2 regions of the Pseudomonas sp. NPDC090752 genome follow, and region 2 is predicted to be linked to the other one. Evidence: riboswitches for the same ligand, from Rfam matches in the RefSeq annotation. Region 2 holds a riboswitch; the other holds the start of a gene.
What was found. A riboswitch is a leader RNA that binds a small molecule or an ion and turns the genes downstream of it on or off. The one in region 2 is predicted to bind cobalamin.

Region 1 (15,301 bases), on a different contig from region 2:
CAAGCATGGTGCCCAGGGCAAGGACGATGCCGACGAATCCAAGCACACCACCGAAACCGTCCTGGAACGATTTCATGACCTTGGCCACCGGCATGCCGGAGGTCAGGCCGAGAAAGCCCGCGGCAATGGTCAGGGCGACGAAGGGGTGGACCTTGAAATGGGTGATCAGCAGGATCAGCCCGATGATGGTTACCAGGGCATCGAGCAGCAGGTAGGTATCTGTAGCCAGTCCGAACATGGTTTTAAGGCCTCGGTCTTATCGTTGTTTTTGGCGTTGCTTTAATTGAATCTTCGCCGCTTTCAGGTGTCGAGACAGCGCTGTCTTAGGTGAGCTGGAAAAACCGCCGGATTCAGGCGGTTCGCGCCAGGCTCCGCTCACCGCAGGGCTTTAGCCAGTCGTCGACCAATCCGGCGAGCATGACGAGGGGTAGCGTGGCATCCAGGGCCAGGGTCATTGGTTCCCCGCGCGGTGACTCAAGGGCAGCGAACTGGCTGTCAATCAGGCTCGCCGGCATGAAGTGGCCGGGGCGGGCCAGTACGCGCTTTTCCGCTTCAGCGGGGGTAAGCTCGAGGAACACGAATACCAGTCCTGGCATCGCATCGCGCAGCGTGTCGCGGTAACTGCGCTTGAGTGCCGAGCAAGTGAGGATCGGGCGCTCGCCGGCCTTGACCGTAGCCTGCAGCTCCTCGCCCAGGCGCACCAGCCAGCCGGCCCGGTCGTCGTCGTTCAAGGGCGTGCCAGCGCTCATCTTCTGGATATTTTCGGCAGGGTGGAACGCGTCGCCCTCGATCAGGCGGCCGCCGCTTTTTTCAGCGATGGCAGCACCCATGCTACTTTTGCCGCAACCGGCTACGCCCATCACCACAATGGCGGACAGGGGAGAATTCATCAGTACCTCCTGCGGGATGAGGTAGCGCTGTCTCGGCACAGACGAAACGCCACCTCTCCGTGTTATTGATCTTGTCGTTACGCAGTATGGACGCTTGGCAGGGGGCGTGTAGTGGCCACCACCAAAGATTACATTGCCTGCGTCCTGAGACAGCGCTACCTTAGTGGCCGTTCCCCTCCCTTGCAAGTAGTAAAATTACAACACACATGTCTCGATCTGGCTCCCGCACTACCGGTCGTCCCACCCTGGCAGAAGTGGCCAGGCTGTCCGGGGTCTCCCCGATTACCGCCTCACGCGCGTTGCGCGGAGTGAGTACCGTTGCCCCAGATTTGGTGGAAAAGGTGCTGGCCGCTGCAGCCAGTCTGGGTTATGTGGCCAACCCGGCGGCCCGGGCACTGGCGTCTGCGCGTAGCCAGTCGGTGGTAGTGCTGATTCCCTCGCTGTCCAACCAGTTGTTCATCGACACCCTTGAAGCCATTCACGAGGTAATGCGCCCTCGCGGGCTTGAAGTGCTGATTGGCAACTATCACTACGATGTCGACGAAGAAGAAAACCTGATCCGCAATTACCTGGCGTACCAGCCGTGCGGCATGCTGCTAACGGGTTTCGACCGCAGCGATGCCGCGCGGCAGATGCTGGCGGCCAGCGGGGTGCCTTGCGTGCACATGATGGAACTGGGCGGTCAGCCTGGTGCTTTGTCTGTCGGGTTTTCCCAGCAGCAGGCCGGGCGTGCTGCGGCGCGGCACTTGCTTGAGCGCGGCCGGCGACGTCTGGCGTTCATCGCCGCGCAGCTCGACCCTCGGGTGATGCAGCGAGCCGAAGGATTTCGCCAAGCGCTGGCCGAAGCCGGCATGGCCGACACGGAGCTGGAGATCCTCTCGCCCCAGCCCTCGTCCATTGCCCTGGGCAGTGAGCTGTTCAGCCAGTTGCTGGCCCAGACGCCCGATGTGGATGGCATCTTCTTCTGCAACGACGACCTCGCCCAGGGCGCAGTGTTACAGGCGCTGCGCCAAGGCATCGAGGTTCCGAGGGCAGTGGCCATGGTCGGCTTCAATGACTTGCCAGCGTCTGCGCACATGGTCCCGCGGCTAACTTCGATTCGTACGCCCAGGGCAGCCGTTGGTCGGGGTGCTGCGCAGGCATTGCTGGCATTGCTCGACGGCAAGCGAGTGGCGACCGCACAGCAGGACCTGGGTTTTGAGTTGATGGTGCGCGAAAGCTCCTGACTTTTCTTTGTCACTAATAACTAAGTGATAGCAGTGTGCTTGCACGCCTGCGGCGCCGATCTATGCTCAGGAAACCCCGCGCATAAAGGACCCCGGCGCCATGTTCGATTTTCATCGCAAGTCTGATCTGATCGAAATTCAGCGCACTCGCCAAGCCCTTGCTGAAACCCAGGCAAAGCTTGCGGCAATCAGCCGTAGCATGGCCATGATCGAGTTCGCGCCCGACGGCACCATTCTCGATGCCAATGCGCAGTTTTGCCAGGCGATGGGCTACAGCATCGAGGAGCTGCGCGGCAAGCACCATCGGCTGTTCTGCGACCCGGCTTACGCCAAGACTGCCGAGTACCAGCAACTGTGGCGCGAATTGGGGGAGGGCAAGGCCATCAGCGGCACGTTCGAGCGTGTCGATAAGGGAGGCCGTGAGGTGTGGCTAGAGGCCAGCTACATGCCGGTGCTCAACGAACGTCAGCAAGTCACCAGCGTGATCAAAGTGGCGGCCGATATCAGCCAGCGGGTCAAGGATGAGCACGAGAGCCAAAGCCTGCTCAAGGCCATTGGCCGCTCCATGGCCGTGGTCGAATTCACCCCCCAGGGCCGGGTGATCCAAGCCAACCAGAATTTCCTCGCCACCATGGGTTATCGCCTGGAAGAGGTGGTGGGTCGGCATCACGGGCTGTTTTGCCTGGCGCATGAGCGTGAATCGGTCGGCTACCGGGAGTTCTGGGCTTCGTTGAACCGTGGTGAGTACCACTCGCACCGCTTCGAGCGCGTTAACAAGCAAGGCCAGACGGTCTATCTGGAAGCCTCCTACAACCCGATCTTTGACAGTAAGGGCCGGCTGTATAAGGTGGTCAAGTTCGCCAGCGACATCACCGCGCAAGTCAGCACCCAGCAGAGCGCCGCCGACGCTGCCCATGCCAGTTCAGTGCAGACCGATGCTTGCGCGCGCAAGGGCACCGAGGTGGTGCAGCAGACGGTAGAAGTGATCGAGCAGATTTCCCAGGAACTCAACGACGCGGCGCGCAGCATCGACGCGGTGAGCAAGCAGTCGGATGTGATTGGGCAGATCGTCCTGACCATTCGCGGGATCGCCGACCAGACCAACTTGCTGGCCTTGAATGCCGCCATCGAGGCCGCCCGCGCCGGTGAGCATGGGCGCGGCTTCGCCGTAGTCGCCGATGAAGTGCGCAACTTGGCAGCCAGAACCAGCAAGGCCACCCTGGAGATCGTCGATGTGGTGCGACAGAACCACGACCTGTCACTCACTGCGGTGGCCAGCATGCAGTCCAGCCTGACCCGCACGGGGCGAGGCGTTGCCCTGGCCAATGAGGCCGGCACAGTGATCATGGAGATACAACAGGGCTCACGCCACGTTGTCGACGCGATTAGCCAGATCAACTCGACGCTGCAATTGCACTGAGGGCCTCGTCCAGTTCGTGCTGCAAATGCTGCAGGCTGGTTTTCAGTTGCAGCCGCAGCGCGTCGGTGGGTAAGCCCTCGGCCTGGGCCTGTTCGATGGCCTCGCAATCCTGCACCACGCCCCGCACCTTGAGCATCTTGGCGCCGCCCTTGATGCGGTGGGTGACCGTGCGCACCGCGTCGCAGTCCGGGGCGTTGCCAAGTGCGTGTAGCGCGGCAAGATCTTCGCTGGCGCTGTGCGACAGTTGTTCGAGTAGGCGCCGTACTAACTGATCATCGTCCAGGGTCAGATGGCGCAGTTCGCTCAGGTTGAAGCCGCTTGCCGTAGGCTTTGACGCCTTCGGCTCTGGGTGAGCCTGCGGCACGTGAAGGCGGAGTGCTCGCAGGCCAATCGGCTTGAACAGGCAGTCATCCATACCGCTGGCCAGGCAACGTGCTCGTTCTTCGGCCTGGGCGTTGGCAGTGACGCCCAAGATCTTGCAGGCAGGAATTGAAAGTACCTGCTCTTGCTGGCGAATCCTGCGGGTGAGCTCGTGGCCATCCATTACCGGCATGCTGCAGTCGGTGATGACCATGTCAAAACGTGTGACTTGCCATTGAGCCAGCGCCGTTTGACCATTTTCGGCCAGGGTTACCTGATGGCCCAGGCTGTTTAGTTGTTTTTCCAAGAGCAGCAGGTTGGCCGGGTAATCGTCGACTACCAGAATCTTCAGAGGCCCCGTTGCGATTTCCTGATTAGGCAGGTTGGGTTCGATGGGCGTGGGTGGTTCGCTGATAGGCAGGTCCATTTGGACCAAAACCCGGGTGCCCACGCCTTCGACGCTTTGCAAGCTCAAGGTGCCGCCCATGAGTTCGGCCAAGGTCCGGCTGATCACCAGGCCCAGGCCGGCGCCCTGGCTCGACCTGGGGCCTTTAGCCTGTGCGAAGGCATTGAACAGACGAGCCTGGTCCTCCAGGCCAATGCCGATGCCGGTGTCCCGCACGCTGAGTTCCACATGAATGAGACGGTCAGCGCTCTGCGACTTGAGCAGAAGGGTGGCTTGTACCTCGCCGTGGTCGGTGAATTTGATGGCGTTGCTCAGCAAGTTGGAGAGGATCTGTTTGAGCCGCGTGGGGTCCACCAGCATCCATACCGGGCCTTTTGGCAGCTCGTCCTGCAGTTTCAGTCCTTTGGTTCGGGCATTGCCCTCGAACACCCTGAGGGTGGTGCGGACCAACTCGACCAGGTCGGTGGCCACCGGTTGCAGGGTCATGTGACCAGACTCCACGCGTGAGATATCCAGAATATCGCCGATCAGCGCTAGCAGGCCGACGGCCGAATTGTGCGCAGTCTGCAGCGCCAAGGCATCGCAACGTCCGGCTCGGCTATCTTCGAGCGCCATTTCGAGCAAGCCAATGACTGCATTCATGGGGGTACGGATCTCGTGGCTCATGGTCGCCAGAAACGTACTCTTGGTCTGGCTGGCTTGCTCGGCATCGTCCTTGGCCTGGCGCAATTGTTCAAGCAAGCCGCGGCTGAGCGCCAACTGCGCCTGCAGTGCGCGCTGGGCTTCGGTGCGTTGGTGGATCAGCTTGCGCAGGTAGCTGTTCCAAAACACCACGCCGGCCAGTAGCAATGCAGACAGCACCAGCACTTGCAGCGCCAGCGTGCGGTAATTGCGCCATGGGCTGTCACTGACCACGGTGCTGTTGCGCCAGCGATTGATCAGCTGGTCGAGCTCTTCCGGCGGAATGCTCAGCAGGGCCTTGTCAAGAATGGCCTGCAGTTGCGGCTGGTCGGGAGCGACAGCGAACGCGGCGATCGCCGGGTCGTCCCCTAGCACGCTGGCAATGCGCAATTTGTCCTTGAAGACATGGTTGATGTAGTACGCCGCGTTGATGTGGCTGCTGTAGGCGACATCCGCGTCGCCGTTGGCCACGGCTTCCATTAACCCCAGCGGGTTGTTCACTTCGACCACTGTGGCTTGCGGGTATTGGCGTTGCACGTCGGCTCGCAACGGCGACCCACGCAGCAGGGCTATGCGCTGTCCATCCAGGCCTCTGGCCTGCAAAGGCCAGGCGGCCTGGCTGCGCGTGACCAGTACTCTGGGACTGACCAGATAGGGACGGGTATAGCGCAGCTGTTCGGCGCGCTCGGTGCCGTAGCCCAAGGCCCCGATCATTTGCGCTTCGCTGTGTGCCACCTGCTCGACCATGGTCTGGACCGCGTTGCGTTCGGTAAGGTTGAACTGCAGGCCGGTACGTAGGGTGATTTGCTTGAGCAGGTCGATGGTTATACCGCTGGCACGCTGCTGGTTATCGTTGAACGTCAAGGGCGCGAGCGCAGTGTCGACCAGTACGCTAACGGTTGGATGGCTGTCTATCCAGGCCTGTTCTTCAACAGTCAGTGCAGAGAGGTGGCGCTCGAGCAGCAGGCTGGTGTTGCCACTGGTCCAGCGGCGCAGGATGCTCAACCGTTCGCTTTCGTTGATTCTCGCCAGGGCGGTATCGATCAAGCGTCGCAAGCGTGGGTTGTCACCGGCCAGGGCAAAGGAAAAGCTCGCGGCCGGCACCTGGCAGAAATGGTCGATCTTGACCATGCCCTGGTAGCTTTTGCCGATCAGGAAGTCGGTGCTGATCGCGTCGCCCAGATAAGCGTCGGCCTCGCCCAGTTCGACGGCTGCAAGGCCCGCCAGGGTGGAACGGTAGAAACTCAACTGCGCGCTGGGGTAGAGACTGCGAACGGTCTCGCCGGGCAGGTAGTGATCGACCATGGCCAGTCGCAGGCCCGCCAGGTCCCTGTTGTGTTTCAGCGTACGGCCTTCGCGGGTGACGATGACTGGCATGTCGTCGGCATAGGGCAGGCTAAGGCTGAGCTGGGCATCCGCGGCCTCGAAAGCGTTGGAGCTGCCCAGCAAGTCGATAGTGCCCTCACGCAGGGCGGCGATCGCTTCATGGCGGCTGGCAAAGCGCCTGACCTCGATCGGCACGCCCAACTGCTCGGCGATCAGCCCGGCGTAGTCGGCGCTCAAGCCTTCATAATCATTCGGGCTGATGTTGATTTCGAACGGTGGATAGTCGGGCCGTGAGCTACCCAGTAGCAGAACCTTGCGCTGCTGCAGCCACTGGCGGTCCTGAGCGTCCAGCTGTAACGGTGACGTAGCGCTGATGGCCCTCGCCAGTAACTGGCGCGGCTCGGCATCAGCCAGCGTTGCGGCTGGGCAGCAGGCCAGGCTGATAGCCAGTAGCAGGCCAACCAACGTGCGCTTCATGATGATTGCGCTCAGTTGACGTTGTTGCGCTTGGCCAGATCCACCATCTCGACCAGTGACTCCGTCTTGAGCTTGTCCATGATCCGGCCCCGGTAAGTACTGATGGTCTTGGCGCTCAGGTTCATCTGACTGCCGATGTGCTTGTTGTTTTCGCCGTTGGACAGCCGTCTCAGCACTTCCATCTCACGGTTGGACAGGCTGCCCAGGCGTGTCGGCTCACTGTCCAGCGTATTGCTGTTGACTGCCATCTGCGGGAAGGTGGAATAGCCCTTGACCAGGGCCTTGAGCGCAAAGACGACGGCGTCGAGGTCTTCGCTCTTGGTCACGAATGCGCCAATACCGGCATCCAGGCAGCGGCGTACATACAAGTCGGTGGCCTGGCCGGTCAGTACCATGATCTTGGGCGAATGCTCGAGCTGCTGCAGGCGTTTGATCACCTCCATCCCGTCGAGACCAGGAAGGCCGATGTCCAGGACCACGACGTCGGGTTGCAGCTTGCGTGCTACCTGCGCCACTTCGCTGCCGTTGTCGACTTCACCTATGACTTGAAAGCGCTCGCGCTCAAGCAGCATGCGTACGGCAAATCGAACGGTTGAGTGGTCATCGACGATCAGCACGGTTGTCATGAGGATAACTCCTGTCGGAATGTGGGCCGTTTCCCTGGGCTAATCAGGAATACGTCTGCAAGATCTTTCTGCAGCGCAGCACGATACGTCCATTCCGACGCCTTGGTAATGGCGAGTATAGATCCGTTGACTAATGAGGTTGGCGTTGTCGAAAAATCCTACAAAAATGCCTGAAAACAGGCATCTTCGGGTTGAATTCGACGTCACTTGCAATGATTGGTTACTTACAGCCAGCGTGGGGTTTCAGGACGCGCTGGGTCGAAGCAGGATTGTTACTCAAGGACTGGCCGACGCGGGGGGGGCGAGCAAGCAACTGGCCGGAGCAGTTGGGGCAGCGACCATGGAAGTGAGTGTCGGCACAACGGCGGCAGAAGGTGCATTCGAACGAGCAGATCAGCGCATCAGGGCTATCGCCCGGCAGATCGACATTGCAGCATTCGCAATTAGGGCGTAGCGCCAGCATGGGCATGACTCCAGTCCGTGGTTAGGAACCTGGAGTCTGCTCCGGCCATTGGCTGCTTGGCAACGGTTAGTCGCCTGGCCGATAGAGGTGCGAATGTCCGGCGCGATACAAGGCAGAGGCGGTGAACGGCGCGTCACCCAGCACGTGCCCGACGAGGATCAGTGCCGTGCGACGAAAGCCTTTGGCGCCAACCTGTTCGACGATATCGCCGAGGGTGCCGCGCACCCAGTCCTGGTCCGGCCAGGTCGCGCGGTGCACCACGGCCACAGGGCAGCCGCTGCCGTAATGGGGCAATAGTTCGTCGACGATCCGTGCCAGGTGCTTGACACCTAGGTGGATGGCCAAGGTGCTGCCATGCCGGGCAAGGTCGCCCAGTTGCTCCCCGGCTGGCATCGGCGAGCTGTCGCCGTAACGCGTGAGGATGACGGTCTGCGCTACTTCCGGCAGGGTCAGCTCGCAGCCCAGCAAGGCGGCGCTGGCGGCGGTGGCCGTGACCCCGGGGATGATCTGGTAATCGATACCCTGTTCGCGCAGGTGGTGGATCTGCTCGCCGATAGCCCCATACAGACTGGGGTCGCCACTGTGTACGCGGGCCACGTCCTGGCCTTTTGCATGCGCTGAGCGCATGGCGTCGATGATTTGTTCCAGGTGCAGTTCGGCACTGTTGATGAGCGTTTCGGCCTGATGGCCTTCGAGTACGGCGGCGGGTACCAGGGAGCCGGCGTATATGATCACTGGGCATTGACGAATCAGCCGTTGCCCCTTGACCGTTATCAGTTCGGGGTCACCGGGGCCGGCACCAATGAAGTAGACCGTCATGAGAAATCCTTGGATGTTGCGATTAATCGCCGCAGGCGAGGGCGAGGGTGGCAGTGCCGAGCGTCTGCCGTGTCACCCGAAGCGTGACACGGCCGTGATCAAGATGCGCCAAGGCCAGCGCTGTGCTCTCCGCAACGCCCCAGCAGCCACTGTGGGCGAAGGCTTTCGCGGAGCGGTGGCTGAGCAGGGGCTCGAACGCCTGCAGCTGGTTGGCCTCGAATATAACCAACGGCAGGTTGAGGCGTTTGGCAAGTTGTTGCAGGCCACGCTCGTCGGCTTTCAAGGCGATGCTGGCGATGCCCTGCAACGCAGACAGCGCCAGACCATGGCGGTCCAGCGCTTGGCGCAGCAGGGCGTCGAGCGCATCCGCCGGGCAGCCTCGGCGGCAACCGAAGCCGGCGTACAGCGCCACCTGCGGCTGTTCGCTGGCCATCAGGCCTGGCTTGAGCGGCGATACAACCAGGCACTGAGCAGTCCCAGGGCCAGCCAGAAGGCGGCATTGGTCAGCCACGAAGCGATCTTGAACTGAGTTTCCAGGGCTTCAGGGGCCAGGCTTGCGTGGACATCGGGCTGTGGTGCGCCAATGACATGGGGCATCACCAGCAATGCCACGCCGAGCGCCTTGAGCAGCCAGTGCCGGGCAAACACCAGCAGCGCCAGGCCGATGGCGGTGCTGGCAGCGGTACCGATCCACCAGCTCTGACGCAGGCCGAGGTCGGCGGCGGCAGTGCCGGGCAGCTCAGGCGGCAGTCCCAGAGTGGGCGCCAGGCAGAACACGGCGAAGCCGGCCAGGCCCCAGAGCGCGCCAGTGCTGACTCGGTTGGGCTCGCGCAGGCTGTACAGGGCCGCGAGAATCAGCGCAAAGCCGACGGCGACGACCAGGTTGCCACCGGTGGTGGAGAGGATGCGCTGCCAGCCGTCTTCCGGCGACCAGGCCTCTTCGCTGTGTTCATGCCCGGCTGCATGTTCATGGGCAACGGCTGCTTCACCGTCATGGCTGTGCTGCTCGACGGCAGGCGCCGCCGACTCGTAGGTTTCCGCCTGCAGAATCAGCGGAGCCACCCAGAAACTTTGCAGCAGGGTGAGCAGCAAGGCTGCAAGCAGGCCGCTGAACCCGGCGGTGCGGGCAATGCGCTTGATCATGGGGCGGTCTCAGTGGCAGGGGAAGGCGGCGCTGTGGCGGGTGTCGTGCGCGGCATTGTGCACGGCTTCGAGGTGCGAAAAACCGGCGAAGTAGACCAGGCACAGGCCCAGCAGGCTGGCGGCGGCGGCGATGACCACGCGCTGGCTGAGGGTGACGGGAGTGGCGATAGCGTGCTTGGTGCTGGTGATGGGCATGACGCGTTCCTCTGCTTTGCTTTTGTATGGGCAACGGGGCACAGGCGAGCGCGACAACCCCGGGCTTGAATGGCCCAGGGGAATGCGACAGCGCCCGCCCACCGCGGGGTGTTCATGAACGCCAGGCCGGTCTCCGGGCTTGCGAGGAGGAGCAGGGCTCCTGGTAAAGCGTCACCTTCCCATGCCGTACTGCGTGGCACAGTGGTCCAGACGTTTCACTCGCTTACCGTTGCGGGGGCAGCACCGGGTTTGTCGCGCCCTGGTGAGGGCTTGCGACGCACCGGTTTCCCGTTTCACCCCCGTGGGGGCACCTGAACGCGAGGTGTAAGGAGAGCACGGGGGAGGGTTTGCGTCAATTGGTGAGGTGGTGTGTAGTGTTCGCTTGAGTTTTATGTTGCTCTTGAGATCGAGCGCCGCCCGCGCGGCGCTCGATCTCAGGGGCAGCACAAATCTCAAGCCATGAGTTGACCAGCCACCACCCCCCGCGTAGCCTTGCCGCTTCGAGGTTCTTCGGCCACGCCGAAGCTAAGACGGGAACGCGGTACAAGCCGCGGCTGCCCCCGCAACTGTAAGCACCGAAACGGATCGACACAGCCACTGCGCCCTGGCGCGGGAAGGCGTCATCCCGCCAGCCCCTGTTCAATGAGGGGGCGCAACGGTGCAAGCCAGGAGACCTGCCTCGTGACGTTTTCGACTTTCAACCGGGCGGGGTGATCCGGTGGCGAACGAGCCCGGCCACCTGGCCCGCGGCTTTCGTCCCGCATGCCCGCGCCATCCTGCCAAGGGCAACGCGACATGAAAACACTGGCCAAGCTCCCCGTCACCATCGTCACCGGCTTCCTCGGCTCGGGCAAGACCACCTTGCTCCGGCATATGTTGGACAACGCCCAGGGCCGCCGCATCGCGGTCATCGTCAACGAATTCGGTGAGCTCGGCATCGACGGCGAAATCCTCAAACAGTGCAGCATCGGCTGCACCGAGGAAGAGGCCAGCGGCCGGGTCTATGAGTTGGCCAACGGCTGCCTGTGCTGCACCGTTCAGGAAGAGTTCTTCCCGGTAATGCGCGAGCTGGTGGCGCGCCGCGGCGACCTCGATCACATCCTCATCGAAACCAGCGGCCTGGCCCTGCCCAAGCCGCTGGTGCAAGCCTTCCAGTGGCCGGAAATCCGTAACGCTTGCACGGTTGATGCGGTCATTACCGTCGTTGACAGCCCGGCCGTAGCCGCCGGCACCTTCGCCGCCTATCCGGACCAGGTCGACGCCCAGCGCAAACTCGACCCCAACCTGGACCATGAATCGCCCCTGCATGAGCTGTTTGCCGATCAGCTGGCCAGCGCCGACCTGGTGGTGCTGAACAAAGCCGACCTGATCGACGCCGAGGGCCTGGCCAAAGTGCGCGCTGAGGTTGCCGAAGAACTGCCGCCTGCGGTCAAGGTGATCGAAGCCAGCAGCGGGCGCTTGCCGCTCGAAGTGCTGCTGGGCGTGGGCGCGGAGTCGGAGGCGCACATCGATGGCCGCCGTACTCACCATGATTCGCACCACGACGGCGACGATCATGACGACCACGACCATGACGCCTTCGATTCCATCTCCATTGACCTGCCTGAGGCCGACGAAGCCCTGTTGCTCGATGCGCTGACGCAGTTGGTGGTGGAGTTCGGGATCCTGCGCGCCAAGGGCTTCGCGGCCATCCCCGGCAAACCGATGCGCCTGCTGGTACAGGGCGTGGGCACCCGCTTCGACAAGCACTTCGACCGCGCCTGGCGTAGCGACGAGCCGCGCATCACGCGCCTGGTGCTGATCGGCCAGGACCTGGATGCCGTGCAATTGGAAGCGCGCCTGCGCCAAGCCCTGGGCGCCTGACCCATGCACCTGCTGCGGACCCAGCCCGGCGGTTTCGTGCCGGACGACAGCATCGCCGACCTCGGCCAGACGCCCGCCGAACTGGTGATCCTCTGCAGCGGCGATTCGCACCTTGCATTGCTCGCTGAAACTGCCGAGCAACTGCCGGATGACTACCCCAGCCTGCGCCTGGCCAACCCCATGCAAGTGCAGAACCATGCCTCGGTCGACCTGTACATCGACGAGGTACTGCGCCATGCCAAGGTGATCCTGGTGTCGTTGCACGGCGGCGTCGGTTACTGGCGCTATGGGGTCGAGCAATTGGTCGAACTGGCCTCGCGCGGGGTGCAGTTGATCCTGGTGCCGGGTGACGACCGGCCCGACCCCGAGCTGACCGGCCTTGGCACGGTCACTGGCGAGCCGGCCGAGCGCCTGTGGCATTACTTGCGCCAAGGCGGCAAGGCCAACGCGGTCAACCTGTTCAAGTGCCTGGCCAATCAGTGGCTGGGCCGTGATTACAGTTGGGATGCGCCGCAGCCATTGCCACGCACCTCGATCTACCACCCGCACATACCCGCTGCCGCCCTGGAGGACTGGTACGCCCAATGGCACCCGGAACATCCGGTGGCGCCGTTGCTGTTCTATCGCTCGCACCTGCAGGCGGCCAACACCGCGTTCATCGATATTTTCTGCGAACGGCTCCTGGCCGCCGGGCTCAACCCGCTGCCGATCGCCGTCGCCAGCCTCAAGGAAAGCACCTGCCTTGAGCAGGTTGAAACTTGGCTGGACGAAGTGGGCGCCGAGGTGCTGATCAACACCACAGGCTTTGCCCTGTCCAGCCCGGAACGCCCCAACCTGCGACCGTTCCGGCGCGACATACCGGTGCTGCAGGCGATCTGCGCGCAGGACAACCAACCCGGCTGGGAGGCTAGCGAGCAGGGCCTGGGCGCCCGCGACCTGGCGATGCACATTGCCTTGCCTGAACTGGACGGGCGCATCATCACCCGCCCGGTGAGTTTCAAGGACATGGCCTGGCGCAGCGAGCGCAGCCAGTCCGATGTGGTCTGCTACCGCGCCCACCCCGAGCGTATGGACTTCGTCGCCGAACTGGCGCGGCGCTGGGTCGAATTGGCACGCCTGCCCAATGGGCAGAAACGCGTGGCGTTGGTGCTGGCCAACTACCCGACCCGTGATGGACGCATCGGCAACGGCGTCGGGCTGGATACGCCTGCAGCGGCCCTGAACATCCTCAAAGCCCTGCAAGCTGAAGGCTACCCGCTGGCCGAACTGCCAAGCAGCGGCACGCAACTGATCCACCAGTTGCTTGGCGGTGTCACCAACGATCTTGAACACCTCGACCAGCGCCCTTGCGCGCAAAGCCTGAGCCTGGCGGATTATCAGGCTGCCTTCGACCGCCTGCCCGAAGCTAACCGCCAGGCCGTGCTGGAACGTTGGGGCCCGCCCGAGCAGGACCCGATGTACCGCAGCGGCCGTCTAATGGTCGCTGGCCTGCGTTTTGGCCTGACCTTCGTCGGTATCCAGCCGGCGCGTGGCTATCAGGTCGACCCCAGTGCCGTCTACCACGACCCGGACCTGGTGCCGCCGCACGGCTACCTGGCGTTCCATTTCTGGCTGCGCCATGCCTTCGCTGCCGATGCGGTCATCCATGTCGGCAAGCACGGCAACCTGGAGTGGCTGCCCGGCAAGGGCGTCGGCCTGTCTGCCCAATGCTGGCCTGATGCGCTGCTGGGCCCGCTGCCGAATATCTATCCCTTCATCGTCAACGACCCGGGCGAGGGTGCCCAGGCCAAGCGCCGCACCCAAGCGGTGATCATCGACCACCTGATGCCGCCGCTGACCCGTGCCGAAACCTACGGGCCACTGCGCCATCTAGAGCAACTGGCCGACGAATTCTACGAAGCGCAGATGCTCGACCCACGGCGCGCCCGAGAACTGCAGGGCGACATTCTTGACTTGGTGAAGGCCAACCACATCGACCGAGAACTGCAGCTGGAAGGCCAGTTGGATGATGCCGACGTGTGGCTGCCGCGCCTGGATACCTACCTGTGCGACCTCAAGGAATCGCAGATTCGAGACGGTTTGCATGTATTTGGCGAGTCCCCGCAGGCACGTCTGCGGATCGACACGTTGCTGGCACTGCTGCGAGTAGAGCGCGGCGATGGCCGGGGCGGCAATGCCAGCGTGCTGCGCACGCTCGCCAAGGCCCTGGTGCTGGGCTTCGACCCGTTGGACTGCGATCTCGGGCAAAATTGGGCTGGCCCGCGCCCAGCGCTGCTGCAAGCCATCAGCGAATCAGCATGGCGCACCTGCGGTGACACCCGCGAGCGCCTTGAGCTATTGGCGCTGCAGGTTATCGAGCAAGCGCTGAACGGTAGCCTTCAATTGCCCGTCGAGACTCACTGGCAGCCAGTACACGAGGTAATGCAAGCCTTATTGGACCAAGTTGCGCCCAATCTTGACGCTTGCGGGGCGGCTGAAATCAATGGACTGCTTGCAGCCCTGGCCGGGCGCTTCGTGCCGGCCGGCCCCAGCGGTGCACCTAGCCGTGGACGCCTGGATGTGCTGCCCACCGGCCGCAACTTCTATACCGTCGATGTACGCAACCTGCCCACCACCACGGCCTGGCGCCTGGGTTTCGCTTCGGCCAACCTGATCCTTGAGCGCCATCTCCAGGACCACGGAGATCACTTGCGCCAACTCGGTCTCTCGGTATGGGGCACCGCGACAATGCGCACAGGTGGCGATGACATCGCCCAGGCCATGGCGCTGATGGGCGTGCGGCCGGTGTGGGCCACCGGCAGCCAGCGCGTCGATGACTTCGAGATCCTGCCGTTGAGCGTGCTCGATCGCCCTCGGGTGGATGTAACCTTAAGAGTATCGGGCTTTTTCCGCGATGCCTTCGGCAACCTGATTCGCCTGTTCGATGCGGCCGTTCAGGCGGTAGCGGCGCTGGACGAACCGGATGATGCCAACCCCCTGGCCGCGCGGGTGCGCAGCGAACGTGAAGCCTTGCAGGCGCAAGGCGTGGAGGCTGAGCAGGCTGCACGCCAGGCCGGTTGGCGTGTATTCGGCGCCAAGCCGGGCGCATACGGTGCCGGGGTGCAGAATGCCATTGATGGCCGCCTGTGGCACAGCCGTGACGACCTGGCCGAGGTGTACCTCAATCATGGCGGCTATGCCTATGGCGCCAGCGACGAAGGCACACCCGCGCGGGCTCAGTTCGCTCGGCGCCTGGGTCAAATGCAGGCGGTTCTGCAGAATCAAGACAACCATGAGCACGACTTGCTCGACTCCAATGACTATTACCAGTTCCAGGGGGGCATGCTGGCCGCTTCCGAGACCTTGTCGGGCAGCGCAGTGGCCAGTTACCACGGCGACCACAGTCAGGCAGACCGGCCGCGCATCC
Region 2 (15,301 bases):
CGTCACTGGCGCAACGCCGAGGACTACAGCTGGGACGCCGACCGCGAGCAGCTGCTGCGCCAGAGTTACCTGGAAATCAAGCACAACCAGGAGCAGATCGGCGACCGCCAGACCTTCACCTTCGACCATTCGCTGTTCGGCCTGGCGAGCAAGACCGTGGTCGGCGCCGAGTACAACAAGGTGCGTTTCAACGTCGACAGCAACTCGCCATACAACGATGTTGGCGGCGACTACATCGACCCGTGGCAGCCGGCACCCGGGTATTTCCACAGCGACTCGCCGACACGCCCGCAAACCCTGTCCACTACCCACACCTTCGCCCTGTTCGCCGAAAACCGCCTGCAGCTGACCGAACGCCTGTCGCTGGTGACCGGCGTGCGGCGCGACCAGAACCACATCGACCGCGACAACCTCATCAACGACACCCGCAGCGACCGCAGCCTGAACGGCGGCAACTGGCGCGCCGGGCTGGTGTTCGCAGCCACCGACAACCTGTCGCTGTACGGCCAGTATTCCACCAGCGAGGACGGGGTGAACAACCTGGTCAGCCTCAGCCCGACGCAGATGAACTACGACCTGACCGAGTCGAAGCAGACTGAGCTGGGCCTCAAGCAGCGCTTCTGGGACGGTCGCGGCGAGTGGACGCTGGCCGCCTTCCATATCGTCAAGAAGAAGCTGCTGGTGGACGACCCGCTGACCCACGAGAAACAGCAGGCTGGACAGCAGACTTCCGATGGCCTGGAGGCGACTCTGGAACTGGCCTTGCCGCAACAGTGGCAGGTCTCAGCCAATGCTTCGCTGGTGCGTGCCAAGTATGACGACTTCGACGAGTTGGTCGGCGGCGTGCCCCAGGACCGCGCCGGCAACCGCCCAGCCAACGTGCCACGGCGTACAGCCAACCTGTGGCTGAGCAAGGGCTTCGGCCAGCAGGTCGAGGCTGGCATTGGCGCGCGCTATGTGGACGAGCGTTATGCCAACACCGCCAACACCCAGCGTGCGCCGGGGTATACCGTAGTCGATGCCAGTATCGGTTGGCAGGTATTGCCGGATGTGCGCATGGGGTTGCAGGTGAACAACCTGTTTGACCGGGAGTATGTGGCGTCGGCCTTCAGCGGTACGCAGTGGATCATGGGCGTGCCGCGGTCCTATTTTGCGACGGTGGATTACAGCTTCTGATGTAGGTTGCCTTTACCGGCCTCTTCGCGGGCAAGCCCGCTCCCACAGGTTCATCACTGAACGCGAGACAGTGGAGATCCTGTGGGAGCGGGCTTGCCCGCGAAAGGGCCAATATGAACAACACAAAAACAACTTTCATACTCAAATGAAATAGTTATAAGATAACGTTTCATTTGACATTCATTCCTGCCTGCGACCCTCTTCCATGACAAGCGCCGCCGCCACCCCCACCCTGCTCACCCAGCGCCTGCAGAGCATCGACGCCTTGCGCGGCCTGGTGATCCTGTTCATGCTGCTCGATCACGTTCGCGAGACGTTCTTCCTGCACCGCCAGGTCAGCGACCCGATGACCATCGACGCCACCGACCCGACACTGTTCGCCAGCCGCACCCTGGCCCACCTGTGCGCACCGGTGTTCGTGCTGCTGACCGGCCTGTCGGCCTGGCTGTACGGCGAGAAGTACCAGGGCCGCAGCGATGTCTCGGCGTTCCTGTTCAAGCGCGGCCTGTTCCTGGTGGTGCTGGAGTTCACCCTGGTCAATTTCGCCTGGACCTTCCAGCTGCCGCCCAGCGTGATCTACCTGCAAGTGATCTGGGCCATCGGCGTGAGCATGATCGCCCTGTCACTGCTGGTGTGGTTGCCACGCCCTGCCCTGCTGGCCGTTGGTGCCGCGATCATCGCTGGCCACAATTTGCTCGATGGCCTGCACTTCGGCGTGGAGTCGGCCATGCATGTGCCGTGGGCGATCCTGCATGACCGTGGCTGGCTGGAGTTTTCCGATAGCCTGCGCCTGCGTACTTCCTACCCGGTATTGCCTTGGATCGGCGTCATTGCCCTGGGCTATGGCCTTGGCCCATGGTTTGCCCGCGGCACAGATGCGCAGAAACGCCAGAATCGACTGCTGCTGGGGGGCGTGATCGCCCTGCTGGGCTTCGTCGTACTGCGCATGCTCAACGGCTATGGCGAGGCGCCGTGGAGCGGCTACCCAACCTTCACGCAGACGCTGATGAGCTTCTTCAACATCACCAAATACCCGCCTTCACTGCTGTTCCTTACCCTGACCCTGAGCTGCGGCCTGCTGTTGCTGCGGGCCTTCGAACGCGCCGGGCAGGCACGCTGGATCAGCGCCCTGGCGGTGTTTGGCGCGGCGCCGATGTTCTTCTACCTGCTGCACCTGTACGTACTGAAACTGCTGTACCTGGCCAGCGTCGCCCTGTTCGGTCTGAATCACGGTGACTACTTCGGCTTCGATGGTATCGGCGCGGTATGGCTGAGCGCGGTGCTGCTGGCGCTGGCGCTGTACCTGCCGGTGCAATGGTTCGCCCGGCTCAAGGCGCGCCGTCGCGACATTACCTGGCTCAAGTACTTCTGATTTAGCGTTTTCACCCGGCGCCTGATGGTCTACCATGCGGGCCGCCGGTTTCCACCACGGAAATAATAGGGAATCCCAGGCCGCCCAGGCGCGCCAAAGGGAACTGCCCCCGCAACTGTAAGTGCCGAGTTCGCTCCATCGATGCCACTGGATGACTGATCCGGGAAGGCTGGAGCCGGACGACGACGCACCAGTCAGGAGACCTGCCGGCCAACATTCACCAACCGGCGGGGTGTCCGGGATTGGCCATCAGTGTTGCCCCTGCGCCCTGCAGGGGCTCGGCGATGCCTGTCCGTGCGTTCTTCCGTGAACTGTCCGATAGGAGATCGCCCCGCATGCTGCCTCGTTTCTTCACCTTGCTCGCCGGCCTGAGCCTCACCGGTGTGGCCCAGGCCGCCGCCACCCACTACCCGCTGACCGTGGACAACTGCGGCGCGCCGCAAACCTTCGCCCACGCCCCCGAGCGTGCGGTGACCATCGGCCAGGCCGGTACCGAGATGCTCTATGCGTTGGGCCTGGGCGAAAAGCTGGCCGGCACGTCATTGTGGTTCAACAACGTGCTGCCCGAGTACAAGGCACTGAACGACAAGGTGCCGCGCCTGGCCGACAACGACCCAAGCTTCGAAGCGGTGGTCGGCAAGCGTCCGCAGTTGGTGGCCGTGCAGTTCGAATGGATGGTCGGCGCCCAGGGCGTGGTTGCGACCCGCGAACAATTCACCGAACTGAAGATCCCCACCTACCTGCTGCCCTCGGATTGCGAAGGCAAGGACAACCTGGTCGGTGCCGACGGCACGCGCCTGCAGGCCTTCCAGGTCGACAGCATCTATAAAAGCGTCAGCCAGCTGGCTGAAATCTTCGACGTACAGGACCGTGGCGCCGCGCTGAACGCCGATCTCGAAGCCCGCCTGGACGCTGCCAAGCAGCAATTGGCCGGCAAGGACCTGAGCAATACCTCAGCGCTGTTCTGGTTCTCCAGCGCCGACCTGGACATCGACCCCTACGTCGCCGGCCAGCAGGGTGTCGCCGACTTCATGCTGCGTACCCTGGGCGTGCGCAATGTGGTCAAGTCCACCGAAGAATGGCCGACCGTGGGTTGGGAAACCCTCGCCAAGGCCAACCCGACCTGGCTGATCATCGCCCGCATGGACCGCCGCCGCTTCCCGGCCGACGACTACCAGAAGAAGCTCGAATTCCTCCACAGCGACCCGGTCACCCAGCACATGGATGCGGTGAAGAACAACCGCATCATCATCCTCGACGCCGACGCCATGCAGGCCGGCATCCGCCTGTTCCGTGGCCTGCAGACCCTGTCGACGGCCTTCGCCAGCGGTAAAGCGGCCCAGTGATGAAGCGACTGCTGCCCTGCACCGCCCTGGCCCTGGTCGCCCTGCTCGCCGCCTTGCTGGCAGGCACCGCGATTGGCGAAACCACGGTGTCGCTGCGCGTGGTTTTCCAGGTACTGGCCAATCACCTTTGGCAGGCCGGTTACCCGGTCGACCCGATCGACGCTGGCATCATCTGGAACTACCGCCTGACCCGCACCTTGGTCGCCGCGGCCTGCGGCGCGGGGCTGGCGACCTGCGGGGTGATCCTGCAGGCGCTGCTGCGCAATCCACTGGCGGAACCTTACTTGCTGGGCCTCTCGGCCGGGGCCTCGACCGGCGCCGTGCTGGTCGGCCTGCTGGGCTTGGGTAGCGCGGCGTTGAGCATGTCTGGCGGCGCCTTCGTCGGTGCCCTGGCGGCTTTCGGTCTGGTGCTGGTGCTGGCCCGCGCGGCCGGCCCGAGCAGCAACAACGCCCAGGTAATCCTGGCAGGCATCGCCGGTTCGCAACTGTTCAACGCCCTGACCGCCTTCCTCATCACCAAGTCGGCCACCGCCGAGCAGGCGCGCGGCATTCTGTTCTGGCTGCTGGGCAACCTCAGCGGCGTGCGTTGGCCGTCGGTGTGGCTGGCAGTGGCGGTGGCGCTGTTCGGGCTGGCGGTGTGCCTGTGGCACCGCCGTACGCTGGACGCCTTCACCTTCGGCGCCGATTCGGCGGCATCGTTGGGCATCCCGGTGCGCCGCAGCCAGTTGCTGCTGATCAGCTGTGCGGCGTTGGTGACGGCGGTGATGGTGTCCATCGTCGGCGCCATTGGTTTCGTCGGGCTGGTCATTCCACATGCCTTGCGTCTGTTGTTGGGGCCCGCCCATAGCCGCCTGCTGCCGGCCAGTGCCCTGGGCGGTGCGTTGTTCCTGATCGCTGCCGACATGCTGTCGCGCACGCTGATCCCCGGGCAGGTGATTCCCGTCGGTGTCGTCACGGCATTGATCGGCGCCCCCGTGTTCGCGCTAATTCTGGTTAGCCGCAGGGGGCGCGCATGACAGCCATGACAACCCTGCACGTTGCCCCGCTGGCCTGCCAGGGGCTAAGCCTGCAACTGTCGGGCAACCCTGTGCTGCGCGGTATCGACCTGATGGTCATCACAGGCGAAACCCTCGGCATCGTCGGGCCTAACGGCTCGGGCAAATCCTCGCTGCTGAAACTTCTGGCCGGGTTGCGCACGCCGCATAGCGGCAACGTGCAGCTGCTCGGCGAACCTCTCGCACGCCTGCCACGCCGACGTATCGCCCAAGCCTTGGCATTGGTCGAACAACAGGCCGACACCCTCGACGCGATCAGCGTATTCGACGCCGTAGCCCTCGGCCGCACGCCGTGGTTGTCGGCCCTGGCACCGTTTTCCAAAGACGACCACGCCATCGTCGAGCAGGCCCTGGCCGACCTCGATGCCGCGCACCTGCGCACGCGCATCTGGGGTTCGCTGTCCGGCGGTGAACGCCAACGCGTACACATCGCCCGTGCCTTGGCCCAGCGCCCACAAGTGCTGCTGCTGGACGAGCCGACCAACCACCTCGATATCCAGCACCAGCTGAGCCTGCTGCAGCAGGTGCAGGCGCTGCCGGTGACCACCCTGGTGGCCTTGCACGACCTGAACCAGGCGCTCACCTGCGACCGCGTGGCGGTGCTCGATCAAGGCCGCCTGGTTGCGCTCGGCAAGCCGCTGGAAGTCCTCACTCCCGAACGCCTGCTGAGCACCTTCGGCGTGCACGCCCGCTACCTCACCGACCCCTTCGACGGCGCGCGCATCCTGCGCTTTCGCGCCCCTTGAACCAGGAAGTTCCCGTCATGCTGTTGCGCTCCACCGCCCTGCTGCTCGCCAGCGCCCTGCTGCCCTTTGCCGCCCTGGCCGAAGTGCATGAAGTGAAGATGCTCAACCGCGGCACGGCGGGCGCCATGGTCTACGAACCGGATCACTTGCGCATCGCAGCGGGCGATACCGTGCGCTTCGTGCCGACCCAGAGCGGCCACAACGCGGCCAGCGTGCCTGGGTTGCTGCCAAACGGCGCCGAGGTGTTCAAGAGCAAACTGAACCAGCCGTACGAGCACACCTTCACGGTGCCAGGGCTGTACGGCATCCAGTGCATTCCGCACCTGGCGATGGGCATGGTGATGCTGATCCAGGTGGGCGAAACCGGTTCGACCGCACTACCTTCAGCGTTGCCGGCACGGGCGCAAGCGCGCTTCGCGGCGCAACTGCAGCAACTGGAGGCCGGGCAATGAGTCGTCTGCTGCTGGCCCTGCCGCTGCTGAGCCTCGCCCCCTTGGCGATGGCCGAGTCGGCGCAGTCGCAAAGCAATGGCCTGCTCGAAGACAGCACCTGGAGCATCCTCAACCGCACGGTGTTCGACCAACGTGACTACAAACACGGTGGGCGCAACAGCGCTGCGCGCAATGCCTACAAACCGCGCAGCGAACGCAATGGCCTGGCGGAGGAATGGGCCTACGGCCTGATGGGTACTTTCCAGTCCGGCTTCACCCAGGGGCCGATCGGAGTGGGCGTGGATGCCCACGCCTATCTTGGCGTACAGCTCGACAGTGGTGGCGGTCGTGCCGGCAAGGCCCGTTTGCTCGGGGTGGATAACGACGGTCATCCGAAGAACGAATACAGCCGCGGTGGCGCGGCGTTGAAGCTGCGCCTGTCCAACACCGTGCTGTCTTATGGTGAACAGCGGGTAAAAACACCGGTGTTCAGTTCGTCCGATAGCCGCCTGCTACCTGAAACAGCGACGGGGTTCTTCCTCACCAGCAACGAAATCGACAAGGTCAAGCTGGTGGCCGGGCACTTCAACGAAAGCACAGACCGCAACGCGTCGAGCCACGACCAGGGCTTCGTGGTGAACTACTCCAACGGCCGCCAGGGCACCACCTTCGACCTCGCCGGCGTGGTGTGGAACCCCAGCGCCGCCTTCAGTGGCAGCCTGTACTCCTCCCGCTACGAGGACACCTGGAACCAGCACTACCTCGGCAGCACGATCACCCACGCCCTGGACGACCGCCGCAGCCTGAGCCTGGACCTCAACCTGTACCGCACCACCGACACTGGCAAGGCCCTGTCCGGGCGTATCGACAACACCACCTGGAGCCTGGTATCGCGTTACAGCCAAGGCCCGCACAGTTTCAGCCTCGGCTGGCAGCAGGTGGATGGCAACACCCCGTTCGACTACGTGACGCGTGGCGCGATCTTTATTGCCAACGCCGTGCAGATGTCCGACTTCAATGCGCCGAACGAGAAGTCCTGGCAGGCGCGGTATGACTTGAACATGGGCGCGTATGGCGTGCCGGGGCTGAACCTGACGGCGTTGTATGTGCGCGGGTTCGATATTGATGGGACGCATGTGGACCCCACTGGTGGGTATGCGTACCTGGGGTATGGCAAGGATGGCAAGCATTGGGAGCGGGACCTTGAGGCGCGGTATGTGGTGCAGAGCGGCAAGGCCAAGGGGACCACGTTCTCGATCAGGCATAACGTGCATCGCGGGGATACGGCGCAGGCGGAGCTGGATGGGGATCAGATCCGGTTGGCGGTGGAGTGGCCGTTGACGGGCGGTTTTTGAAGCTAAATAAAACCTGTGGGAGCGGCTTCAGCCGCGAACACCGGCGAAGCCGGTGCCATCCACCGTGTCGCCAGCTTCGCGGCTGAAGCCGCTCCTACAGCTCAATTCAGGCCAGGCACTTAAGTACTAAGCCACCCCCCACTCCCGCCGTTCCTGATCACTCATCGCCGCCACCACATCAGCAAAGGTATCGTTGAATTCCGAACTGACATTCCTATGCTCCTGATAGTTGGTCAGCAGATACCGCTTCACCGTCCTCGGCCACTTGCGCTCGTGGTGCGCCGCATTGATGATGCCCTTGGCATCGTGGTAGGACGACTTGGGCCATAACTCGCTTAATCGCCGTTCAAAATCGCCGAAGCTCCAGCTGTCGGTTCGGCACTCGAACTCATCGAGCAGTTGCAGTTTGTACAGTGCAAGATGGGCCATGTGGATTCCTTCTTCGTCATCGCCAAAGACCCGAAGGTAAGGAAATGGTCGGCTGTTGGAAATGAACAGGGTGTCCAGGCTAGCGGCTGAACAACTGGAAAATTCCTACGCCACCGGCCACTGCTCCATGTGCGTAGTGCGCCACACAGGATCATCTTCAATATCGGTCACCACGAACCCCTGCCGTTCCCAAAACCGGATCGCCCCAGGCAGAAAAGGGTGCGTGTGTAGGTACAGGCATTCGGTGCCGGCCCCCACGGCATGTTCACGCAACGCTGCAAACAGTGCAGCGGCCAAGCCGTGGCGGCGGTATTCGGGAAGCACGAACAGGCGCACGATTTCGACTACACGCTTGCCGTGGTAATCGAGTTGGCAAAAGCGATGGTCGTACGGCAGGTAACCGATGGCAGCGACTAATCGGCCTTGATCACGGGCTTCGAGAAAGTGCCCTTCGCCATCCAGATAGGTTGCCTCGAAATGGCTCAGGTCTTTGGGCAACGGCGAGTTGGCGAGCAAGGGGAAAAGCGCACGGCGGGCGCTGTCGACGAAGTCTACGACTTCGGCCACGGCCTCACGGCGGGGCGATTGGATGATCCAGTTCGGCATGGGGCTGTCAGCATGGCGTAGGCAAAGGTGCCCCTACCCTACAGCACATTTCTTAGTGCTGGTATGGCTCGCGGGCATCGGCCCGACCTCGCTATAATCCCCACCTGAATCGCGCGCCCAAGGCCACCCCATGCCCCGCATCCCGAAGTTGCTGCTGCCCCTGCTGTTCACCGCCGCCCTCACCGCCTGCGACCAGAAGCCCAGCCGCGAAGAGCAGATCCTGGCCAACCTGCCGTTGCAGGAAGCCTACGAGCACAACATCGAACGCATGGCATCGCTGCTCACCCGCACTCACCCACAACTGGCCGAAGACACCATCCGTGGCGTCCTGCGCAAGCACCTCACGGTCGAGGACCAGCGCCAGGACCTGTTCAAGCTCTATAGCGAGAAGAACTTCAGCGACACCGAGTTCGCCACCATCGTCGAGGTCACCCGCGACCCGGCCAAGGCCAAGGCACTGGAAGAGACCGAAGACGGGCAACGCTTGAGTGAAAAACTCACCCGGCTGATGCGCGAGACCGCGCGCGATGAAAAGGCCCAGGCGTTGGCCAAGCAACGTCTGCAACAGGTGGAAGACGAGCTGAACGTACTGGAAAGCGCCGGATCCTGACGTTTGATTGATCGTTCGGTTGCATGCGCAGTCCAACGCTCATACCCGCTCCCGGAGACCACCATGCCCCGCCTGGGCTTTGCCTGCATGTACCGCCACCCGCACCGCAGCCTGTCGATCAAGGCGCTGGAAACCATCGAGCGTACGTTCAACCCGCGTACCACGACGCTGCGCTGGTTGTCCGGGGCAAGCTCGGAAGCGGCCCGCGCCAAGCTCTTCGAGTTGGTACAGCACAACCTCGATGCCCAGTTACGTCTGCTGGGGTATGTTGCCGAGCTTCCCGCCATGCTGCGCATGGTGCGCCTGAGCAGCGACCTGCTGCCGCTGTACAGCCACCCCAGCGTTGCGCCTGTCTACCAAGACAGCGAATTCCAGGCGCTGATGATCAAAGGCTTTTCGGCCATAGGTGATTTCGCCCGCAACACGGACATCCGCCTGTCCATGCATCCCGGTCAGTACTGCGTGCTCGGTTCAGACCGTCCTGACGTGGTGGAAAACAGCCTGGCCGAGTTCGAGTACCACGCCGACATGATCCGCATGATGGGGTTCGGCCAACGCTTCCAGGACTTCAAGTGCAATATCCACATCGCCGGGCGCCTGGGCGCGCCAGGCATTCGCCACGTGTGGCCAAGGCTTTCGCAAGTGGCGCGCAATGTGATCACGTTCGAAAACGACGAAAAGACCTACGGCGTCGATGACTGCCTGTCGTTGGCAGACCTGGCGCCGGTAGTGCTGGATATCCACCATTGCTGGATCCACGAAAGCGACTACATTGATCCGAACGACCCTCGCGTCGACAGGGTCATCGACAGTTGGCGCGATGTACGCCCGACCATGCATTACTCGCAGCCCCCTGAGCATCTTCAGACCCTGGGTTTCGATGCCGAAGCCAAGCTGACCATCCCCGCCCTGCTGGAAAAAGTGAACAAGCGCGACCTGTACGCGCACAGCGCACAGATGTGGAACGACTGGACCAACCGCTATGCGCTACAGTTCAGCGACCGCTTCGACATCATGTTCGAGGCCAAGGACAAGAACCTCGCCACGCTAAATTTTTACGAGCGCTACATCAAATAGCCGTGCTAGAGGGCTAGAAAGCAGTTTGTAACAAGCCTTGTCATAAAACTGTCGTCTTTCGGTCATAGGATTGACCCCAACCTGACATTTCCCTTCTTCATGGATGAGCGTCTCATGCGTCGTGTGGTTTTCAATCAGAAAGGTGGCGTCGGCAAATCGAGCATCGCGTGCAACCTGGCCGCAGCCAGTGCCGCCGAGGGCTATCGCACGCTGCTGGTCGACCTCGATCCCCAGGCCAATGCCACCTACTACCTCACCGGCCTGACCCACGACGCCATCCCCGCCGGCATCGCCGATTTCTTCCGCCAGACCTTGTCGCCGGTTACCGCCTCGGGCAAGAAGCACCGCGTGGCCATCACCGAAACCCGCTACAGCAACCTGCACCTGATCACCGCCAGCCCCGACCTCAGCGACCTGCAGAGCAAGCTGGAGAGCAAGTTCAAGATCAACAAGCTGCGCAAGCTGCTGGTGGAGCTGGGCGAGGACTACGAGCGGATCTATATCGATACCCCGCCTGCGCTCAATTTCTACACTTTCAGCGCACTGGTGGCCGCGCAACGCCTGCTGATCCCGTACGACTGCGACAGCTTCTCGCGCCAGGCGCTGCACTGTGTGATGGCCGAGGTCGAGGAGCTGCGCCAGGACCATAACCCGGCGCTGCAGGTGGAAGGTGTAGTGGTGAACCAGTTCGCCGGACGCACTGCGTTGCACCAGACCCTGGTCGATCAGTTGCGCGCCGAGGGCATGCCGGTGCTGCCGGTGTACCTGAGCAGCTCGATCAAGATGCGCGAATCGCACCAGGCGTCGGTGCCCTTGGTGCACCTGGCGCCAAAGCACAAACTGGCCCTGGAGTTCGTCAACCTGCTGGATGCGCTGGAACGCGCCGCCTGACCTGCGACAACCTGTCGCGCTGCACGTAGGCCGAGCGCGACTACCCTACCGTTCATCCGGGTGATAGATTCGCCGGCATGAAAATCACCCGGCACACTCGCTCGCTGACTGCCTGGACGCTCTATGCCAGCGTCCTGTTCAGCCTGTTGCTGTGCGGTTTGCATCATGGCCAGATGGGCGGCCTGCGCCTGGCCGGCTTGGAAGGTGGTTTTTGCTCGATCAACAGTGAGCACGGTGTGGCCATCGACCTGGATGGCGCCGGCGGCGACCAGCACATGGCCCAGCTCGACTGCCCAGTGTGTTCATCGTTCGGCCTGGCGGTGCCGCTCAGCAGCGGCGGCTGGTCCTTCGCTACCTCGAACACCATTGCCACCTCACCGATCGTCGTGCGCAGCTGGGCGCAACCGCCCCCACGTTATCAACGCCCTGCCCTCAACCCCCGCGCCTCCCCCGTCGCCTTCCCCGCAGCTGCCGATCATTTCGCCTGACCCGGCGCGCCTGCCTGCGTGCGCGTGGTCAGCCATGACCTTTGCGTGGAAGACATAACAACATGCTCCGCAATACCTCTCTGGTGCTCCTGATGAGCGCCTGCACTTACGCCTGGGCGGACGACACCGCCGTTGAACTCACCGCCACCACCATCGACGGCCAGCGCGAGGCGCCTTCTGGCGTGCAGCTGGACGAGCCGATCCGCACCGGCTCGCGCTTGGGCCTGACCGCCCGCGAAACACCCGCGTCGGTGAGCGTTTCCGACCGCCGCGTCATCGAGGAACGCGGTGCCAAGGACAGCCAGGACGTGATCAACGCCATGACCGGCGTGAACGCCTCGGCCAACCCCGGCTATGGCGGTTTCGTCAGCTACCGCGGCTTCACCCAGAACCAGGTGACCCAGCTATACAACGGCATCAACCTTGGCTACAGCAGCGCTACCCGGCCGATCGACGCCTGGGTGCTGGACCGGGTCGAGCTGATTGGCGGGCCGTCCTCGTTCCTGCATGGCGCAGGCGCGGTCGGTGGCTCGATCAACTACATCACCAAGCTCGCCAGCCGCGATCAGCAAATCCTCGACGGGCGCATCCGCTATGGCAGCTTCGACGATTCGGAAGTGGCCTTCGGCATCAACCAGGCCCTGGCCAGTAATCCGGCCGACGCTCGCCACTTCATGCGCCTGGATTACAGCCACGGCCGGGGCAACGGCTACATCGACCGCAATGAACGCCAAACCGACAGCCTGGCGTTCTCGCTGCTGAGCGACCTGGCGCCAGGCTTCACCCACACCCTGGCGTTGGAGTACCAGGAAGACACCGAGGACAGCCCCTACTGGGGCTCGCCGATCCTGCCTGGGCGCAGCACCATGAAGATCGACAACAGCCGCCGCTTCGAAAACTACAACGTCGCCGACGGTCGATACGAGCAGCGCGTGCGCTGGTTGCGCTCGATCCTCGACTACCAGATCAGCGACAGCACCAGCGTGCAGAACACCCTCTACCACTACAACGCTCAGCGCGATTACCGCAACGTCGAGCGCTACAGCTACACCAGCGACGGCAAGGTGCTGCGCGCCAGCCCCTACCTGCAACGTCACGACCAGAACGTACTGGGCGACCGCATCGAACTGCGCCACGACAACCGGCTGTTCGGCCTGGCCAGCCAGTGGTCGCTGGGCCTGGACAATTCGCGCATGCGCCAGACGTTGTACCCGACTTCGGGCAGCTGGAACGATGTGGTCGACCCTGACCACTTCGATCCCGGCAGCTTCGACGACATTCCGGGCGTGAACGCCGGCCTGACCAAGCAGCGCCGCCATGAGGTGACCAACCGCGCCGTGTTCGCCGAAAACCGTCTGCAGCTTACCGATCGACTGGCCCTTCTGACGGCATTACGTTACGACTACCTGGACATGCAGGTCACCAACTACGGCGCCGTCACGCCCACCTCCCCCGCCTATTTCCAACGGCGCTGGGAACCGCTGTCGGGGCGCATCGGCCTGACCTATGAGTTGACTTCGTCAGCCAGCCTCTACGCGCAATACAGCAGCTCCGCCGACTTGCCCGCCGGCTCGCTGGCCGCGGCGACCTACTCCAACGTTGGCCTCTTCGACCTGTCCAAAGGCGAGCAATGGGAAGTCGGCAGCAAGTTCGACTTCCTCGAAGGTCGCGGCGCAGCGACCGTGGCGCTGTACCAGATCGTGCGCAAGGACTTTGCCGTGCGCGATTCGAACAACCCCAACCTGACGGTGCAAGCCGGCCAGCAGACCTCGCGCGGCATCGAGCTATCGGGGCGCATGCAGGTCACCTCTAAGCTGTTGGCCGAGGCCAACTATGCCTATGTCGATGCCGAGTACGATGAGTTCAATGAGGCGGTCAACGGCGTATCGGTGTCGCGTAAGGGCAATGCACCGGTTAATGTGCCGGCCAATGTCGCTAACCTGTGGCTGACCTACAGCTTTACTCCGGCGTGGTCGGCGGGGGTGGACGGGCGTTATGTGGGGTCGGTGTATGCGGATAACGCCAACACACTGAAGGCGCCGGCCTATGCCCTGTTCGGCGCCTTCGCTCGCTACCGACTGGACAAACACACCACAGTCACCGGGCGGGTACGCAACCTGACGGACGAGGTGTACGCCAAGCAGGCGTATGGGTTGCAGTACTACATGGGTGCGCCGAGGACGTTTGAGGTAGCGGTGGATATGCGCTTCTGATCGCTGACTGTGCCGGCCCTTTCGCGGGCAAGCCCGCTCCCACGGATACCGAGTTGCTCGCAAACTTGTGGGAGCGAGCTTGCCCCGCGAAGAGGCCGGCACAGTCGACAGAAATTCCCTACCCTTTAACCGTCCAAATCCCAAGCCACATTCAGTGATAATCTGCGCTCATCACAACTGCCGGTACATGAAGCCCCGGCTACAGCTTATCAAGGAAGTCGACGTGTTCAAATCGCTGTCCCCCGCTCTCTTTGCCACTGCTTTCATCGCCCTGGCCGGCTGCCAGTCAGCGCCCGTTGCGAAGGAGGATGAACAAGCGCGTCAAACCTTCATCAACGACATGCAACGAACGCTTATACACAGCATGGCAACAGCCGATACGGGCGAGCAGATCGGTGCGGTGCTGCTCGAAGTCAAACTGGACCAGCAATCTGCTCCAACCAGCTGCAAGGCCGTGCGCGCGCCAGTCAAATACCAGATGGCGCTACCGGCCGGTGTCATGGCAACGGACATCAATGCCCTGACCCGCATGGTTGAAGCGCAATGCTGGAAAACCATCTATCCCGTAGCGCCCGCCGCAGTTCGCGAAGCAGACGGCACCGTGGAAGTGCTCGCGCCGCTGTACATCGTGCTACCGCGCGCAGAGCAGGCGCCCGACACCCTGCGACGCAAGGCGTATGCTCAACGCGACTTTTTCTGGCAGCACCTGCTGCGCGATCAGCCGGTGACCAGCATCGGCACCGCATCGCTGTATTACCAGGCCAACGCCCAAGGCAAGGTCGAAGGCTGCCTGGTGCAGTTGTACCCACATCCACTGCGCAAAGATGCCTTCAAACTCGATGGCAACCTGCAAGCGCAATTGAATAGCCGCTGCATGGCACTGGACCTGAGCAAGCTGCCCGGCTTCAATGTCGATGCGCAGGGCCTGGCGACGGGCTACAGCGAAATGAACTACGCCCCGTGGCGGGTCCACCGGCCCTGAGCTTAGGTTGACGCTACCGCGCCCAGTTCAGCGTCGCGCTGATACCAGCAGCAGCATCGGCCGCTCCAGCTCTTCAGCCAGTGCCGGCAGCGCCGCGATCTGCTCGGGCGTGGGCGCGAATTCATCGACCCGGCTGATCTGCAGGCCCGCCTCGATCAAGGTATTGAGCGTGGTAGCCAGGGTGCGGTGATGTTTGAGCACACCTTTGGCGAACCAGTCGGTGCGCCGTTCGCCTTCCACTGAGTATCCATTGACCGGCCAGCTCAGACGGCCGTGCGCGTCCTTGGCCCACTGCGGTTGCGCAGCAGCCATATAGATCGGGTGCTCGATAGTAAATACCAGGCGGCCGCCGGGTGCCAATGACTGTGCCAGGGTCGCGACAAGACGGGCGAAGTCTTCGACATAGTGGAAGGTAAGTGCGCTATAGGCCAGATCATAGGCAGCGGCTGGCAACTGCAGGCTGTCGAGATCGGCGATGCGGTACTCGATGGCCGGGTCGCAGGTATCGCGGCGGGCACGTTCGA

Region 1: another riboswitch for cobalamin. It lies ahead of ACZ6YA_RS13100 (CbtB domain-containing protein); the one in region 2 lies ahead of ACZ6YA_RS21435 (ABC transporter substrate-binding protein).

The regions. Positions count from the first base shown of each region.
Region 1 covers NZ_JBVJLI010000008.1:76,341-91,641, forward strand. The annotation lists gene ACZ6YA_RS13045 (GntP family permease) at 1-238, opposite strand, end outside; gene ACZ6YA_RS13050 (gluconokinase) at 351-890, opposite strand; gene gntR (HTH-type transcriptional regulator GntR) at 1,097-2,116, shown strand; partial or broken gene ACZ6YA_RS13060 (PAS domain-containing protein) at 2,217-2,999, shown strand; partial or broken gene ACZ6YA_RS13065 (methyl-accepting chemotaxis protein) at 3,105-3,536, shown strand; gene ACZ6YA_RS13070 (transporter substrate-binding domain-containing protein) at 3,511-6,786, opposite strand; gene ACZ6YA_RS13075 (response regulator) at 6,798-7,412, opposite strand; gene ACZ6YA_RS13080 (DUF1272 domain-containing protein) at 7,633-7,875, opposite strand; gene cobM (precorrin-4 C(11)-methyltransferase) at 7,942-8,694, opposite strand; gene ACZ6YA_RS13090 (cobalamin biosynthesis protein) at 8,717-9,127, opposite strand; gene ACZ6YA_RS13095 (CbtA family protein) at 9,127-9,837, opposite strand; gene ACZ6YA_RS13100 (CbtB domain-containing protein) at 9,847-10,032, opposite strand; cobalamin riboswitch at 10,140-10,362, opposite strand; cobalamin riboswitch at 10,519-10,728, shown strand; gene cobW (cobalamin biosynthesis protein CobW) at 10,828-11,895, shown strand; gene cobN (cobaltochelatase subunit CobN) at 11,899-15,301, shown strand, end outside.
Region 2 covers NZ_JBVJLI010000018.1:87,092-102,392, reverse strand. The annotation lists gene ACZ6YA_RS21445 (TonB-dependent receptor) at 1-1,176, shown strand, start outside; gene ACZ6YA_RS21440 (acetyltransferase domain-containing protein) at 1,382-2,548, shown strand; cobalamin riboswitch at 2,577-2,773, shown strand; gene ACZ6YA_RS21435 (ABC transporter substrate-binding protein) at 2,884-3,894, shown strand; gene ACZ6YA_RS21430 (FecCD family ABC transporter permease) at 3,894-4,910, shown strand; gene ACZ6YA_RS21425 (ABC transporter ATP-binding protein) at 4,907-5,695, shown strand; gene ACZ6YA_RS21420 (pseudoazurin) at 5,713-6,147, shown strand; gene ACZ6YA_RS21415 (OprD family porin) at 6,144-7,481, shown strand; gene ACZ6YA_RS21410 (hypothetical protein) at 7,608-7,910, opposite strand; gene ACZ6YA_RS21405 (GNAT family N-acetyltransferase) at 8,016-8,516, opposite strand; gene ACZ6YA_RS21400 (hypothetical protein) at 8,647-9,126, shown strand; gene ACZ6YA_RS21395 (UV damage endonuclease UvsE) at 9,190-10,203, shown strand; gene ACZ6YA_RS21390 (ParA family protein) at 10,318-11,094, shown strand; gene ACZ6YA_RS21385 (DUF2946 family protein) at 11,172-11,582, shown strand; gene ACZ6YA_RS21380 (TonB-dependent receptor) at 11,645-13,795, shown strand; gene ACZ6YA_RS21375 (hypothetical protein) at 14,019-14,777, shown strand; gene ACZ6YA_RS21370 (class I SAM-dependent methyltransferase) at 14,805-15,301, opposite strand, start outside.